Regions from separate parts of the Streptomyces sp. NPDC058231 genome, predicted to be linked through region 3. Evidence: predicted binding sites of a transcription regulator. Region 3 holds the regulator's gene; each other region holds the start of a gene.
What was found. Region 3 encodes HrcA, which represses chaperone genes, less so after heat shock. Its sites were predicted from a motif close to TTNGCACTCNGNNNNNCNGAGTGCNAA; they were not measured.
Positions count from the first base shown of each region.

Region 1: a site for HrcA is predicted at 1,152-1,178, ahead of groES (co-chaperone GroES). Genes of this name have one in related genera too.
Region 2: a site for HrcA is predicted at 1,202-1,228, ahead of groL (chaperonin GroEL). Genes of this name have one in related genera too.

Region 1 covers NZ_JBHVWN010000015.1:75,275-77,536, reverse strand. The annotation lists gene groL (chaperonin GroEL) at 1-581, opposite strand, end outside; gene groES (co-chaperone GroES) at 682-990, opposite strand; gene ACFVXE_RS13785 (hypothetical protein) at 1,300-1,656, opposite strand; gene ACFVXE_RS13780 (hypothetical protein) at 1,653-1,802, opposite strand; gene ACFVXE_RS13775 (methyltransferase domain-containing protein) at 1,925-2,262, shown strand, end outside.
Region 2 covers NZ_JBHVWN010000046.1:28,018-30,279, reverse strand. The annotation lists gene groL (chaperonin GroEL) at 1-1,040, opposite strand, end outside; gene ACFVXE_RS26390 (cold-shock protein) at 1,415-1,621, opposite strand; gene ACFVXE_RS26385 (ubiquitin-like small modifier protein 1) at 2,055-2,262, opposite strand, start outside.
Region 3 covers NZ_JBHVWN010000053.1:27,547-29,808, forward strand. The annotation lists gene dnaJ (molecular chaperone DnaJ) at 1-468, opposite strand, end outside; gene hrcA (heat-inducible transcriptional repressor HrcA) at 469-1,485, opposite strand; gene ACFVXE_RS28310 (MBL fold metallo-hydrolase) at 1,668-2,262, shown strand, end outside.

The DNA of each region.
Region 1 (2,262 bases), on a different contig from region 3:
TCGAAGGCCATGCCCTCGGTGAACTCGAGGTCCAGACCGAAGGTGTTGGACTCCTCGACGGTGATGACACCGTCCTTGCCGACCTTGTCCATCGCGTCCGCGATGAGCTCGCCGACCTGCGAGTCCTGCGCGGAGAGCGCGGCCACGGCGGCGATGTCGGACTTGTCGTCGATCGGCCGGGCGGTCGCGAGGAGCTCCTCGGACACGGCCTTGACCGCGGCGTCGATGCCCTTCTTCAGGGCGGCCGGGGAAGCACCCGCGGCGACGTTGCGCAGGCCCTCGCGGACGAGTGCCTGGGCGAGCACGGTGGCGGTGGTGGTGCCGTCACCCGCCACGTCGTTGGTCTTGGTCGCCACCTCCTTCACCAGCTGGGCACCGAGGTTCTCGTACGGGTCGTCGAGCTCGACCTCACGCGCGATGGTGACACCGTCGTTGGTGATGGTGGGGGCGCCGAACTTCTTGTCGATGACGACGTTGCGGCCCTTGGGGCCGATCGTCACCTTCACCGTGTCGGCAAGCTTGTTGACGCCGCGCTCAAGGGCACGACGGGCGTCTTCGTCGAACTTCAGAATCTTCGCCATGGGAGCTGAACTGTCCTCTCGAACGAACTGCGCCCCCGACCACCCGGCTTGTTATCTCGCTGGGGGCCAGGGGCGCAGAACGGAAGCAAACGTGGGTGAATTACTTCTCGATGATCGCGAGCACGTCGCGAGCCGAGAGGACGAGGTACTCCTCGCCGTTGTACTTCACCTCGGTGCCGCCGTACTTGCTGTACAGCACGATGTCGCCGGTGTTGACGTCGAGCGGCAGGCGCTCGCCGTTCTCGAAGCGGCCCGGGCCCACGGCCAGGACGACGCCCTCCTGGGGCTTCTCCTTGGCGGTGTCCGGAATGACCAGGCCAGAGGCCGTGGTCTGCTCGGCGTCGAGCGGCTGGACCACAATGCGGTCCTCAAGCGGCTTGATGGCAACCTTGGAGCTGGTGGTCGTCACGATCCGGCCTCCCCCTTCGGAGATCTCGGGGTTAACTGCGGGGTTAACTGTCTGGGGTGGCGATCAGGTGGGTCCGTCGTCGCGGGTGCCGGACCTGGCGATCGCACAGTACTGCTGGCACTCTCCATCGGGGAGTGCCAGAGCTGACACTATGACCGCGATTAGCACTCGGTCAAGCGGAGTGCCAATTCAGTCCGGTCGTGGCGCCGGGCCGCCGGGCGGCCTCGATCGGGACGACGTGAGGGGAACACGCGGACCGGAGGCGCCGCCGCGCACGACGCCGGGAAGACACGGTCCGGGAACGCCGAGTCACCTCCGCCCGCACCCCGGCCCGGTGCCCGTCCCGTCGGACGGTTCCGGCCGGTACGGCCGCAGACGACTCGGCGGCGACGACACCGGGGAGCGCCCGGACCGCGGCGGACGGCGGTGCGGGCCGCAGCGGACGGCCGTCGGGTCGACCCGCCCCCGGTCCTCCCGCACCCCCGCCGACGGCTCCGGTTCCGCGCCCGCCGCCGGTTCCGGTGCCCGGTGCGGCCGGTGCACCTTCTGCGCGGCCTTCCGCCCCAGCCGTTCGATCGGGTCGACCGACTGCGCACACCCCGCGACGGGGGCCAGCAGCACCCCTGCCGCCAGCAGGCCGGCCAGCAGCCGGCGCGCCCTGTTCATACGCGGTCCTCCGGCCGGGCCGCGGCGCATCCGCCGCCCGCGATCACCTTCACGGCGGCGCGGACCAGGCCGGCCCTGGAGCCGTCCCGGCCCCGGACCACGCGGCCGGGGCCGTGTCGCAGGGCGCCCGGCCCGCGCACCTTCACACCCGTACTCCCTTTTGTCGTACAAGCTGCATGGTTGCGCATACTGCCAGCGCCCGTTCGAACGCTCCGTCCGACACCTCCGCCGGGTCCGCCCGGTCCCCCGACTGGCTCACAATGGGCCGGTGAACGCCTTCGACCCGAGTGACCCCACCGACCCGCTCGCCGCCCTCCTGGCCCTGCGCACCCCCGAGGGCGCGGCGCTCCTCGCGGAACTGCGCTCGTACGACCCCGCCCAGGAGCTCGCCACCGCGACCCGGCTGCGCCGCGGCCACCCGGCCCCGCTGGTGTCGGCGGCGCTCGGACAGGCGCGGCTGCGGCAGCGGGCGGTGGCGAAGTTCGGCGCGGACGACGCGTACCGGATGTTCTTCACCCCGAACGGGGTCGAGCAGGCGACCCGTACCTCGGTCGCCACGCAGCGCGCCCGGCGGTTCGCCGAAGCGGGCGTGCGCTCGGTCGCCGA
Region 2 (2,262 bases), on a different contig from region 3:
ATCTGGTTGACGCGACCCTGAACCTGGTCGGTGTCACCGGAGCCGTCGACGATCGTCGTCTCGTCCTTGGTGATGACGACCTTGCGGGCACGGCCCAGCAGGTCCAGGCCGGCGTTCTCCAGCTTGAGACCGACCTCCTCGGAGATGACGGTGCCACCGGTGAGGATGGCGATGTCGCCGAGCATGGCCTTGCGGCGGTCACCGAAGCCCGGGGCCTTGACGGCAACGGACTTGAAGGTGCCACGGATCTTGTTGACGACCAGGGTCGACAGAGCCTCGCCCTCGACGTCCTCCGCGATGATCAGCAGCGGCTTGCCCGACTGCATGACCTTCTCCAGCAGCGGAAGGAGGTCCTTCACGTTGCTGATCTTGGAGTTGGCGATCAGGATGTACGGGTCGTCCAGGGACGACTCCATGCGCTCCATGTCGGTGGCGAAGTACGCCGAGATGTAGCCCTTGTCGAAGCGCATACCCTCGGTGAGCTCCAGCTCCAGACCGAAGGTCTGGGACTCCTCGACGGTGATGACGCCTTCCTTGCCGACCTTGTCCATCGCCTCGGCGATGAGCTCGCCGATCTGGGTGTCGGCGGCGGAGATGGAGGCCGTCGAAGCGATCTGCTCCTTGGTCTCCACGTCCTTGGCCTGCTCCAGCAGAGCGGCGGAGACGGCCTCGACGGCCTTCTCGATGCCCCGCTTGAGCGCCATCGGGTTCGCACCCGCGGCGACGTTGCGAAGGCCCTCACGGACGAGAGCCTGGGCGAGAACGGTGGCGGTGGTCGTACCGTCGCCGGCGACGTCGTCCGTCTTCTTGGCGACTTCCTTGACCAGCTCTGCGCCGATCTTCTCGTACGGGTCCTCGAGCTCGATCTCCTTGGCGATGGAAACACCATCGTTGGTGATCGTGGGCGCGCCCCACTTCTTCTCGAGGACGACGTTGCGGCCCTTGGGGCCGAGGGTGACCTTGACGGCGTCGGCGAGCTGGTTCATCCCGCGCTCGAGACCGCGCCGTGCCTCCTCGTCGAACGCGATGATCTTGGCCATGTGAAGTGGTCCTCCCGGACAGGGGTGGATTTCTCCGGACCGAGTGGCGCCCGCGACGGACGGCCTGCCTGCCCGGCGGTTCCTTGCTCCACCGAGCCTGCGGGCCTCACCGGCCCGGTCCAAGTTCTGTCACTCTCACCTGGAGAGTGCTAACGCAATGATTAGCACTCGACCCCCACGAGTGCAAGCGCCCCCGGCGGTCGTGGACGACCGAGGACCGAGAAGGGCACGCGGGGCGGAGCGCGGGACGGGGGCACGGGCGGCGCACGGGACGGGGTGCGGGGCGACGCGGCGGACGACGCGTGAAGGGCCCGTCCCCCTGGGGGTACGGGCCCTTCATGCGTGAGTAGTGTCGTTGGCCGACCGCGCCGAGCTCAGCCGACGGCGAGCTTGACCATGTCCGCCTGCGGCCCCTTCTGGCCCTGCGAGATTTCGAATTCAACTCGCTGACCCTCTTCGAGGGTGCGGTACCCGTCCATCTGGATCGCGCTGTAGTGGACGAAAACATCCGCACCACCGTCGACCGCGATGAAGCCGTACCCCTTCTCCGCGTTGAACCACTTGACGGTGCCCTGAGCCATGCCTAACTCCCCTATTACTGGCCCTTGCACAGGACCGCACTTCGCGGACCCGGGTCAGAACTCACCCTCCGACAGGAGAGGGTGCGTGCGCCGGAACGCGTCGACCGCGGCTGAATGTATCTGCCCAACTGCCCTCTGCAACAGGTCAATCGGACGAGAATTCTGGGCAGCACCGAACACCCGAATATGCGGAATTTATGCGATTCCAGGGCAACTCGGGCCGGACAAAGGCCACTTACGGCGCAAGGAGATCGAGCACTTTGGCTGCATCTTGTCGCGGGCGGGCGCATTTTCATATGCGGTCGGCACGGGCAGCGGAGGGGGCTTCCCCACTGTACCGCGCTCAACCATGCAGAATTGCCCCCTCCGCTTACCTCGCAGAGGGGGCAATTCCGGTACTGCTGTGAAGTCGGACGTGAGACCCGATACCGGGTCAGCAGCCGCCCGCGACCGCCGGGATGATGGAGATGCCCGCACCGTCCGGGGTGGCCGTCTCCAGGCCGCCCTCGAAGCGCACGTCGTCGTCGTTGACGTACACGTTCACGAAGCGGCGGAGCTTGCCCTGGTCGTCCAGGACGCGCGCCGCGATACCCGGGTGGCTCTGCTCCAGGGAGTCGATGACCTGCGACAGCGTCGCACCC
Region 3 (2,262 bases):
GGAGGTACCGGGTGCGGCGCCCTCACCGCTACAGGTGGTACAGACGACGGCCGTGTCGACCTGGATGTCCTTGGTGGTACCGAACGCCGCCTCGGCGAGATCGATCTCCAGCCGGATCATCGCGTCCTGGCCGCGCCGGGTGCGCGAACGGGGTCCGCGCTGCGACGCCGTACCGAAGAAGGCGTCCATGATGTCGGAGAAGTTGCCGAAGCCGCCCTGTCCGAATCCGCCCGCGCCACCGCCGCCGGAGGCGGACAGCGGGTCGCCACCGAGGTCGTAGACCTGCTTCTTCTGCGGGTCCGACAGCACCTCGTAGGCGGCGTTGATCTCCTTGAACCGCTCCTGGGTCTTCGGATCCGGATTGACATCCGGGTGCAGCTCGCGTGCGAGCCTCCGGAAGGCCTTCTTGATCTCGTCCTGAGCTGCGTCGCGGCGCACGCCGAGTACGGCGTAGTAGTCCGTGGCCACTTACGACTCCGCCAGGATCTGTCCGACGTAACGTGCCACTGCGCGTACCGCTCCCATCGTTCCGGGGTAGTCCATGCGGGTCGGTCCGACCACGCCGAGTTTGGCGACTGCCTCGTCGCCCGAACCGTAGCCGACCGCGACGACGGACGTGGAGTTGAGCCCCTCGTGGGCGTTCTCGTGCCCGATACGTACGGTCATGCCCGAGTCCTTGGCCTCGCCGAGCAGCTTCAGCAGCACGACCTGCTCCTCCAACGCCTCCAGCACCGGCCGGATCATCAGGGGGAAGTCGTGCCCGAAGCGGGTGAGATTGGAGGTGCCGCCGATGATCAGCCGCTCCTCCGTCTCCTCGACGAGGGTTTCGAGCAGGGTGGAGAGCACGGTGGACACGGTTCCCCGGTCCTCGCTCTCGAAGGATTCCGGCAGGTCCTGCACCAGCTGCGGGACGTCCGGGAATCGACGCCCGACGATCCGGCTGTTGAGCCGGGCCCGCAGATCGGCGAGTGAGGTCTCCCCGAACGGCGCGGGGCAGTCGATCATGCGCTGTTCGACCCGGCCGGTGTCCGTGATGAGCACGAGCATCAACCGGGCGGGCGCCAGCGACAGCAGTTCCACGTGCCGCACCGTCGACCGGGTCAGCGAGGGGTACTGCACGACCGCGACCTGCCGGGTCAGCTGCGCGAGCAGCCGTACGGTGCGGCCCACGACGTCGTCGAGGTCGACCGCGCCGTCGAGGAAGTTCTGGATGGCCCTGCGCTCCGGCGACGACAGGGGCTTGACCCCCGCGAGCTTGTCGACGAAGAGCCGGTAGCCCTTGTCCGTCGGGATGCGTCCCGCGCTGGTGTGCGGCTGGGCGATGAAGCCCTCGTCCTCCAGCACGGCCATGTCGTTGCGGACCGTGGCCGGGGAAACCCCCAGCTTGTGCCGCTCGGTGAGCGCCTTGGAGCCGACGGGCTCCTCGGTGCCGACATAGTCCTGGACGATGGCGCGCAGCACTTCGAGTCTGCGTTCGCTGAGCATGGCGCACACCTCCAGCTGTGTTTCCTCGGTGGTTCCGGTCGATCTCCGGTGATTCCTGGCACTCGATGCGTACGAGTGCCAACGACCCCCCGCCAGTGTACGGCGGCCGGGTGGGGACCGAGCAAGGGCGACCGGCCACGCTACCGCGAGACTGCGCAGGTCGTTGCCGATAGCGTCTCCGTATGGACGCCTCTTGGGAAGAGTTCGGCTGGGAGCGACTCGGCAACGGTGTGGGCCGCCGACGGCTCCCGGGTTGGGATGCGACGGTCGCACTGGTGGTGGGAGCGGACGGCGCCCTGCTCTTCGACACCGGGGCGACCCTGCGCGAGGGCGTGGAGGTGCGCACCCAGGTACAGGCGCTGATCGGCCGGAGGGTGACGCATATCGCACTCAGCCATCCCCATTTCGACCATGTTCTCGGCACCGCGGCGTTCGCCGGGGCTGAGGTGTACGGCGCGATCGGCATGGCCGGGCTCCTCGCCGACGGGGCGGACGAACTGCATGCCGACGCGGTACGTCACGGAGTGCCCGAGGAGGAAGCCGCGCAGGCGGCGGACGTGCTGGTGGCGCCGCATCACGAGGTGTGCGGGGAGTGGACGCTCGACCTGGGCGGCGGCCGCCGGGTGCTGCTGGCGAACGTGGGACCGGCCCACAGCGGACACGACCTCGCGGTCCTCGTACCCGGCTCCCCCGCGGTGGTCCTCTGCGGCGATCTGGTCGAGGAGTCGGGCGAACCGCAGGCGGGCCCGGACGCCGTCCCGTCCCACTGGCCCGCGG